DNA from 3 places in the Mesorhizobium sp. M0633 genome. Region 3 is predicted to be linked to each of the others. Evidence: predicted binding sites of a transcription regulator. Region 3 holds the regulator's gene; each other region holds the start of a gene.

Region 1 (3,274 bases), on a different contig from region 3:
TTGCCGAGCATCTCGAAGAAGGTCAGGTGGCGCGCGGTGTAGCCGACATTGTCGAGGTCGTTGTGCTTGCCGCCGGCGCGAACACTCTTCTGGGCAGTCGTGGCGCGCGAATACGGCCGCTTCTCCAGACCGGTGAAAACGTTCTTGAACTGCACCATGCCGGCATTGGTGAACATCAGCGTCGGGTCGTTGCGCGGCACCAGCGGGCTTGACGCGACGACCTCGTGACCTTCCTTGCGAAAATAGTCGAGAAATGCCGACCGGATCTCGTTGACGCCACTCATGAATACTGCCTTTTCGAGAGAACCGCCGGCTGCCGGCGGAAAATAGACATGGCCTTTTAGCGGTCGCACCGCAGCCTGTCCAGAAACACCAAATGGGCTCAAATCCCGGCTTTCACCAGCGCCTTGAAATGCGTCTGCCTCGCCGTCAAACGCGAACCGCCGGCCCTGGGCCGGCGGTTCGAAACGCATCGATTACGCAAACTCAAAATCAAAACATCAAATCGAAACCTGGCTGAGGCTCAGCGAGGCGTCGCTTGCCCTACATCACCCCAGCGTCGTCCTCGAAACCGTCGTCGCTGCTTTCGGAGCCGCCGTTCTCAAGGAATTTCTCAGCGATCAGCCCGGCATTCTGCCGTAGCGCCAGCTCGATCTCGCGCGCCGTGTCGGGATTGTCGCGCAGGAACAGTTTTGCGTTTTCGCGGCCCTGGCCAAGACGCTGCGAATTGTAGGAGAACCAGGCGCCCGACTTTTCGACCACGCCCGCCTTAACGCCGAGATCGACCAGCTCGCCGGTCTTGGAGACGCCCTCGCCATACATGATGTCGAACTCGACCACCTTGAAGGGCGGCGCCAGCTTGTTCTTGACGACTTTGACGCGGGTCTGGTTGCCGACGACCTCGTCGCGATCCTTGACCGAGCCGATGCGGCGGATGTCGAGGCGGACCGAGGCATAGAATTTCAACGCATTGCCGCCGGTCGTCGTCTCGGGCGAACCGAACATGACGCCGATCTTCATGCGGATCTGGTTGATGAAGATGACCATGGTGTTGGAGCGCGAGATCGAGGCGGTGAGCTTGCGCAGTGCCTGGCTCATCAGGCGGGCCTGCAGGCCGGGCAGCGAATCGCCCATCTCGCCTTCGATTTCCGCCCGCGGCGTCAACGCCGCCACCGAATCGACCACCAGCACGTCGATGGCGCCGGAGCGCACCAGCGTGTCGCAGATCTCCAGCGCCTGCTCGCCGGTATCGGGCTGCGAGATCAAAAGGTTTTCGAGATCGACGCCGAGCTTGCGGGCATAGACCGGGTCGAGCGCGTGCTCGGCATCGACAAAGGCGCAGATGCCGCCCTTCTTCTGGGCTTCGGCCACCGTGTGCAGCGCCAGCGTCGTCTTGCCCGAGCTTTCCGGCCCGTAGATCTCGACGATGCGGCCGCGCGGCAGGCCGCCGACGCCAAGCGCGATGTCCAGCCCAAGCGAGCCGGTCGGCACCGTTTCGATCTCGACGACCTGCTCGTTCGCGCCGAGCCGCATGATCGAGCCCTTGCCGAAGGCACGCTCGATTTGCGATAGCGCCGCATCCAGAGCCTTTGATTTGTCCACCGCTTTGTCCTCTACAAGCCGCAAAGAATTCTGAGCCATGATACATCACCCCGTGGTCGTCAATGGAGGCCGGACAATCCCGCAATCCTTAAAAGAATGTACCTCATTTGTTCTCATTTGTCAATGAGCACCAAGGGTTTGAAAAATAACGCATATCCCTATTTGTTCTATTTTTGTTTCGCAATTATTGCTTCCGATGTGTCTCGCCTCGCATGCGGCGCCGTTGCCGTCACCAACCGAATCGAACCCGCGATTGCAGGGTTCCGCCCGGCGACCTAGTCTCCCCCGGGCAACAGCTAAAGGGCATTTTGACGGCATGATCAAATCCCCGACGATCCTGGCCGTGGGCGGCGCCTATATCGAGCGGCGCGGCCGGGTTGCCGGCGCCTTCGTGCCGGCCGCTTCCAACCCCGGCACGATGCGCGAGCATGTCGGCGGTGCCGTCTTCAACGCCTTGCGCTGTGCGGTGCGACGCGGCGCCTCGGCCTCGCTGCTTTCGGTGCGCGGCGGCGATGCCCTTGGCGACACGGTTTTACGCGCCGTCACCGAGGCCGGCATTGCCGACCTGTCGGCGGTGTTCCTCGACCGAGCAACGCCAAGCCATACGATGCTGATCGATAGCGACGGCGGGCTGATCGCCGGCCTTGCCGACATGGTGCTCTACGAGCTGGCGCTTCCCAAGCAGATCCGCCGCGCCAAGGTGCGGGAAGCGATCGGTTCGGCCGACGCGGTGCTGTGCGACGCCAACCTGCCGTCGACCGCGCTGGGGCGGCTGGCGGCACTCGCCGCCGACAAGCCGGTGTTTGCGCTTGCGGTCTCGCCCAATAAGGCGGCGCGGCTGATGCCGGTGCTCGACCGTCTGGCGCTGGCCTTCATGAACCGGCAGGAGGCCGGCGTGCTCGCCGGCGTCGGCATCGATGCTGACGATCAAGGCATCGTCGACGGCCTAAGACGCGCCGGGCTGAAAAGCGGCGTGATCACCGCCGGCGACGAACCAGTGCTCGGTTTGACGAATTGAGCGCGTTCTCGATCTCGCCACCGCCGCTACAAAAGCGGACCGATACTGCCGGCGCCGGCGACGCATTGGCAGGCGCCACGATCGTTGCCCTGCTGCGCGGCCTGACGCTACGCGCGGCACTGCGCGAAGGCATTGCCGCAGCTATGCTCGCCGTCGAGCGCGCCGCCTTCACCAGCGCCAGCTTTGCCGAGGCGCTGGCGCTCGTGCCCGAGGCGCGGGACCTGGCGTGAAGTGCGGCCCGGAATTGCCAAAGCATGACGCAGCCTATTTTCCGGCGCGCCGTCCTGCCTCGTAGGCGCGGCGCGCCCAGATCACCATCTCGTCGGGATCGTCGAATGCGCTGTCGGGAACGCTCCAATAGGGCATCGACACGAGCTTGCCGTGGCGCGAGCCGGTATAGGTCATTGCCGGCAGCCGGCCGCTTCGAAATCCGGTGCGCTTTCGGCGTCGGCCTTCAGCATCAATTCGCCACGGATGACGATGGCGACGATGACGCCGTCGAAATAGATGCCCTTGCCGCCGAACAGCTTGCGGATGCTGACCGGGCCGAGGCCTTCGAAAAGCTCTTCTATGCGCTCGTTGTCCATGCGGCGATCATGTCACCCGGATTTCCCCTTGTCATCGACGCAACCGGCACCATCCTGACAAGTTCGG
Region 2 (3,274 bases), on a different contig from region 3:
GGCCTTCGAGCAGGCGCCGGTCGGCCTCCGGATCGGCCTCCACGATGTCGATCGAGGGATGCATGGCGCGTGCGTCGGCTATGCCCATGCCGCGCTTCAGATTAAGCGCCTCGGCCCGCTCGTCGAGGGCGGCGATGCGCTGGGCGTTCCGGTCGCGGTGACTGATCACCAGCGGCAGGTGATCCGACGGCCGGGAACGCCAGGACCGCCCCAGACGCTGCCGCAGGATCCTCTCGGCGGCGAGATGCGGAAACCACAGGGATAGGAGTCTTTGGCCGTTCTGGGGCCCATTCCTGAGACCTTCCTTGCTCGCCCCGTCTTTCTTCGAATATGCGTTCATCGGGGTTCCACTCCAGTGTGAATTTTCCGGGCAAGGCCGTGCGGCTCTTGCCGATGGCGACGGTGAAGGCGGGTCGGCCGATCGAGCCGGCGAGCGGCCCGGCAAGCGTCTTACGCGTTGCCGCCGGTGCCGCCGACAGGATGAGGCGGACGGGCGCTGCCGTCGGTTCGGGCTCGCCGGCCTGGCGCAGCAGGAACAGCGGCCGGCCCGCACTCTGCGCGCGGGCGTGCAGCCGCCGCGTCGCGGTGAGGTCAAGCCGCTGCGGGCTGCCGCGGATTTCGAGGATGACGGCGGCCAGCGCCGTCATCCGGGCAGCCTCCTCGGCGATCCACAGCGCATCGAGCAGCCTTGGCGCCTCGGAAAACAGCAATTGCTCCGGCTCGATGCCGAAGAAGGCGTGAAGCCCCCTGGCATAGGGAAAGCCGGCCTCGCGGAAAACCTCGGATGTGCCGATCCACAGCACCGGCAATCGCGGCCCCTGGCTGAGGATCAGGCTGACGAGCGACAAGGCAAAACCGGCAACGGCCCCGGCATCGCGGGTCGCGGCGCCATGAAACTCGCTCACCGCCGCCTTCGGCAGGCCGCCGCTCAGCGCAGCATCGAGGCGCTCGGCGCCGGTGCGCAAAAACGCATCGGGCGGCGCCACGGCGAGGCCGCGCCGGACAATGGTCAGATTCCGAGCGGGTGTCGGATGCCGAGAGGGTGTCAGACTCTGACGAGAGACATCCGCGTCAAACGACGAACTGGCCGGCGCCTCCAGGCGCTCGGGCAAGGTCCCTTCGATCTTCGCGATCTGGCGGCGCAGGGCAAAAACAGTCTCCCGCGCCACGGCGCTTGTCGCCATGACGGTCAGCTTCCACTCACAATTGTTCCTGTTATGTTCCCTAGAATTCCAGAGGCCGGCCAAAGAGTCAAGCGGAGTCATGGGGAATTTATTCCTGTAGTGGGGGCGTGACACGGTCACCCCAGCCCGACCATTTGCCGAGTCCGGCCCGAAAGCCTATATGCCGGGATCAAAGGACAAAGCATGGCTCGCATCTACCAAACACGCATCTGGCACGACCAGCTTTCGCCAACGATGGAGGAAATCGAGCTCCTGGCGCTGGAGGCCTATGCCCATCTGCCGGAGGACTTTCGCAAGTTGACCGGCGAGATCGTCATTCAGATCGCCGAATTCCCGACCGACGAGATCATGGACGACCTTTCGCTGGAAACGCCCTTCGACCTGCTCGGCCTGTTCGAGGGGCGCGGCATCGCCGAGCGCTGGAACCCGCAGACCGGCGAGGGGCCGAACCGCATCACGCTCTATCGCCGCGCCATCCTCGACTACTGGGCCGAGAACGAGGAAACGCTGGGCGACATCGTCACCCATGTGCTGATCCACGAGATCGGCCACCATTTCGGCCTGTCGGACGACGATATGGAGCGGATCGAGGAAGCGGCTGAATAGCACTCAGATGACAGAAGCAGAATTTGCCGATCTGATCGATTGCAATTGGCCGTATCACGACATTTCACTGAGCCGGGAACTGATCGAATCCGCAGTGAGGATTTCGCCGAATGCCGCGTTCTTAGCACTTAGCGAGCTTTGCCATCTGCCCGCAAGTGCTGCCGTCGAGCCCGCCATTCTCCTAGCTCTGGTCGACTTTTGGCTATCCGAAGTCGACCACCCGGTGGCATCTCTGACTGCAGAATGCGCGATCTCCTTGATCGAACGCAAGCGACTGCGGGTTCCCGAGATACTTACGAAGATGGGTTACGTCTCCGGTTATCCCGGCCTCCTTGCAGCGCTATCGATACTCTATTTCAGCTGCGATGACGTCGACGGGCTCGCAGACGCGCGGCTCAACGAAATCAGAGCCGTCTGGGAAAGGCTGCCGTAGCCGGTAGCACCTACCAATCGCTGAGCTTGGTGTCGGGGCCGTATTCCTGGCCCTCGATGTCCTTCACCACGGCCTGGCCGCAGCGCATGGTCTTGGCCTCCTTGTCATAGGCATAGGTCGGCGAGCCGAACAGGTGCCAGCCCTTGTTCAGCGCCGCCGTCACCTTGTGGCAGAAGCTGGCATCGTCCGGGCCGGACAGAAAGCGGTAGAGTTTCATTCTTCAATCCTGTCGTCAGTTACGTTAGTCATGCGCGAACAGCGGCGGCCTTCGCCAGCAGTTTTTCGGCCTGCGCCAGATGAGCCGCTCGACCATCTTGCCGTTCAGCGCAACTACCGCCCTACCGGTATTTTCGGCGAACGCGAAGGCATCCTTGACCGCGCGCGCCTCGGCTATTGCTTCGGGCGACGGTGCAAAGGCGCGGTTCGCGGCTTCGATCTGAGCTGGATGGATCAGCGACTTGCCGTCAAAACCCATGGCGGCCGCTTCCGTGCACTCGCGCGCAAACCCGTCCATATCGCGAAAATCATTGAAGACGCCATCGAGCAGGTCGAGGCCGCCGGCGCGCGCGGCGAGCACCATCTGCATCAGCCATGGAACGAGATAGCGCCGGTCGGGCATGGCGAGAATTCCGGTGTCCTTGACCAGGTCATTCGTTCCGGCAGCGAAACACACCAGTCGAGAGGCCGGATCGCGGCCGAGCTCGGCAATCGGCCCAATGTTGAGCAGCGCCTTGGGCGTCTCGATCATCGCCCATAGCTTGACTTCGTCGGCGATAAAATTGTCGTCGAGCACGTCGCCGGCCTCGAGAATGTCGCGCGGCGTGTCGACCTTGGGCAGCAGGATGGCGTCGGGCGAGCATTTTGCCGCGGCCAGCAGGTCGGCGCCGCCCCACTCGCTCGACAGCGCGTTGATGCGCACGACCATCTCGCAGCGCCGGTTGGAATGGCCGGCGAAAATCGCCGCCAGTTTTTCGCGCGCGGAAAGTTTATCGGCCGGGGCGACGGCGTCCTCGAGATCGATGACGACGGTATCGCAGGCCAGCGATTGGAT
Region 3 (3,274 bases):
GCAGGCTGGTCCGATTACCGCGCCGGCAGGGCCACCACGCCGCCGCCGCGGCGGTCGCCGCTACGCTTTGCCACTCGAAAGGTCCTGCTGGGCATGTGCGGTCTGGCGATGACCTCGATCATTGCAGGGAGCGCCACGGCGCTTTTCGCCATATGGCATTTCCAGCGCGTGGCGCCTCTCAGCCTGTTCGCCAATCTGGCCATCATGCCCATCGTCTCACTGGTCGTCATGCCCTTCGCCGTTCTCAGCGCGCTGGCGATGCCGTTCGGTGCGGATGGCCCTTTCCTCTATGTCATGGGCAAGGGGCTGACGGCGATGATCGCCCTGTCCGGGTGGATCTCGGAGCGCTCGCCGATCGATGCGGTCGGGCTAATTTCGCTGAGATCCGTCCTTCTGGTGACGATCGCCCTCGTCATTGCCAGCATGGCGACGACCTGGTTGCGGCTGGCGGCACTTCCTTTTGCGCTCGCCGGCTTGCTGACGACAACGCAGACACGCATACCCGACGTATTGGTCTCGGAGGACGCACGGCTGGTCGCGCTGCCGATCGGCAGCGGTGAACTCGCGGTCAACCGGGCACGCCCGAATGAGTTCACCATCGACAACTGGAAACGCGCGCTCACATCAGAGGCTATCGTCGCGCCGGAAACACCTGGAAAGAACGACCCGCAATTCGACATTGCCGATCCGGCCGACCTACCGCCGGGCATGCCGTTCATTTGCACGGACGGCCTCTGCCTTGCCAGGCATCCATCCGGCGCGATCATCGCGCAAGCCAAGGACCGCGATACTGCGCGGCCAGCCTGCGCCTTTGCCAGCTTGATCGTCATCGACGACGCCACCGCCCATAACCCCTGCTACTACGACCGACTGGTCCTCGTCGTCACCAAACGGCAACTGGCGCGCGCGGGAAGTGCCGCCGTCTACTTCGATCCACAAGCGGCAACGCGCGCCGAAATCCGTTTCGCGGTCGAAAAATCATACCGGCCCTGGCACGTGCAGCGGAAATTTTCACGCGCGGCACGGGGCCTGCCGCCATACCGCAGGGCCGACAACCCCAAAGCCGGCGCCAAGGGCGGAGCTCAGTAGCGGCGGATCAGTCCGACGAGCTTGCCCTGCACCTTGACCCTGTCTGGTCCGAAGATGCGCGTCTCGTAGGCCGGATTGGCGGCTTCCAGGGCGATCGAGGCGCCCTTGCGGCGGAACCGCTTCAGCGTCGCTTCCTCCTCGTCGACCAGTGCCACCACGATCTCACCGGGGCTCGCCGTATCGGCATTGCGGATGATCACCGTGTCGCCGTCGAAAATGCCGGCCTCGATCATCGAATCGCCTTTGACCTCGAGCGCATAATGCTCGCCGCCCATGATCATATCCGGCGGCACCGAAATCGAATGCGTCTGGTGCTGGATGGCGTCGATCGGCACACCGGCGGCGATGCGGCCCATCACCGGGATCGAAACGGCGGCGACGACATCGTCGTCATTGCCGGCTGCAGGGACGCGCGACGATGTCGGCTTGCCCTGCCGAGGGGCGCCTTGCCCAAGACTACCCTGGATGACACTCGGCGAGAACTTGCGTGCCGCATTGAGGCCGGGGGCGATCGAGTCAGGCAGGCGCAGCACCTCCAGCGCACGGGCCCGGTTGGGCAAACGGCGAATGAAGCCGCGCTCCTCCAGCGCCGTAATCAGCCGATGGATTCCCGATTTGGAAGCCAGGTCGAGCGCCTCCTTCATCTCGTCGAAGGAGGGCGGAATACCGCTTTCCTTCAACCTTTCGTGGATGAACATAAGCAGTTCGTGTTGTTTGCGTGTCAGCATAGCGACCCCCAACAGAATCAGAAAAACAAACCCAGAACAAACACTATCTGTTCCAGTTGTGTTCCGCAACCGTTTAAAGTTTAATGAATGCGTTAAGGCTTGGGAAACAAACCACGCCCCTACCGGAATGCCGCATTTTCACCGTCGCGAGCGTCATCCCCTTGATTCTGCTTTCGTTTGCGCCTTCTGGCTTCCCAGAAGGCAGCACTGACATCGGCCGTCGGTCGGCAAAGGGCACGGAATTGAACCCGTATCGACTGCGCGGTTCGGTCAATGCACCGTGAACGAAACGAACTCAAAACGCCAACCTCGGGTTAACTCCTGGTTTCCAGTCGCCTGGTCAGGCTGCTTCTCGCCGGTGGAGCCTTGCTGCGCGCAACCAGGTGATGGAAGAACAGTCGATGCGTGTCCGGCGTTGCGTTGAATTTTTGGGGGGAGCAGGCACATCATGACAGGAATTCCCGATCTCGCCGCCATAAAGGCGATGGATGCCGCAGATCCGCTGCGCGCGATGCGCGACCGCTTCGTGTTGCCGCAAGGAGTGATCTATCTCGACGGCAATTCGCTAGGAGCTGCTTCACGTGCCGCTTTCGATGAACTGCACAAGGCCGCGACCGAAGAATGGTCGCATGATCTCATCCGCGCATGGAACACGGCCGGCTGGTTCAACATGCCGCTTGAACTTGGCGACCAGCTCGGGCGCCTGATCGGTGCCGCGGCCGGCCAGACGGTGGTCTGCGACACGACATCGGTCAACATCTACAAGCTGCTGCACGCCGCCATGGCCATGCGACCGGAGCGGCAGGTCATCGTCGCCGAGGGCGATAGTTTTCCGACGGACCTCTACATGGCTGAGGGTGTGGTTTCGACGCGAAAAGATACGCTGCTGCGCCTCTCGGGGATCGACGCGCCGACCATCGAAGAGCTGATCGACGAACGCACCGCCGTGGTGCTGGTCAACCACGTCAACTACAAGTCGGGCGAACTGCGCGACATGCCGGCGCTGACGCGCAGGGCTCAGGAAGCCGGGGCGATGATCGTCTGGGATCTCTGCCACACCGCCGGCGCGATGTCAGTCGAGCTCGACAAGGCAAACGCCGATTTTGCCGTTGGCTGCACCTACAAATATCTGAATGGCGGCCCGGGCGCGCCTGCCTTCATCTATGCGGCTGAGCGGCATCTTTCCGACATCCAGCAGCCGCTCACCGGCTGGTGGGGCCATGCACGGCCCTTCGCCTTCGAGCCAGGCTATGCGGCCGGCACCGGCATCCGCCGGTTTCTGTGCGGCACCCAGCCGGTCCTGTCGATGCGCACGCTGAAGGGCGCGCTCGACATCTGGAACGATGTCGACATGACGGCGGTGCGCAAGAAGAGCATCGCGCTGGCGGATCTGTTCATTGAGCTTGTCGAGGCAAAGTGCGGCACTTACGGGCTCACGCTCGAGAGCACGCGCGATG

Evidence for each region. The regulator LexA, encoded in region 3, represses DNA repair genes until DNA is damaged. The targets are predictions, from matches to a motif close to TGTTCNNNNTGTGTTCNG.
Region 1: a site for LexA is predicted at 1,766-1,783, ahead of recA (recombinase RecA). Genes of this name have one in related genera too.
Region 2: a site for LexA is predicted at 1,208-1,225, ahead of NKI47_RS28055 (ImuA family protein). Genes of this name have one in related genera too.

What each region holds. Positions count from the first base shown of each region.
Region 1 covers NZ_JAMYQC010000010.1:153,764-157,037, reverse strand. Annotated here, with positions in the region: gene alaS (alanine--tRNA ligase) at 1-284, opposite strand, end outside; gene recA (recombinase RecA) at 544-1,641, opposite strand; partial or broken gene NKI47_RS13580 (PfkB family carbohydrate kinase) at 1,919-2,850, shown strand; partial or broken gene NKI47_RS13575 (TfoX/Sxy family protein) at 2,885-3,207, opposite strand.
Region 2 covers NZ_JAMYQC010000034.1:63,088-66,361, forward strand. Annotated here, with positions in the region: gene NKI47_RS28050 (DUF6504 family protein) at 1-169, opposite strand, end outside; gene NKI47_RS28055 (ImuA family protein) at 102-1,184, opposite strand; gene NKI47_RS28060 (metallopeptidase family protein) at 1,368-1,790, shown strand; gene NKI47_RS28065 (hypothetical protein) at 1,798-2,223, shown strand; gene NKI47_RS28070 (DUF1737 domain-containing protein) at 2,234-2,440, opposite strand; partial or broken gene NKI47_RS28075 (HpcH/HpaI aldolase/citrate lyase family protein) at 2,469-3,274, opposite strand, start outside.
Region 3 covers NZ_JAMYQC010000022.1:87,178-90,451, reverse strand. Annotated here, with positions in the region: gene NKI47_RS22160 (ComEC/Rec2 family competence protein) at 1-1,089, shown strand, start outside; gene lexA (transcriptional repressor LexA) at 1,083-1,817, opposite strand; gene kynU (kynureninase) at 2,266-3,274, shown strand, end outside.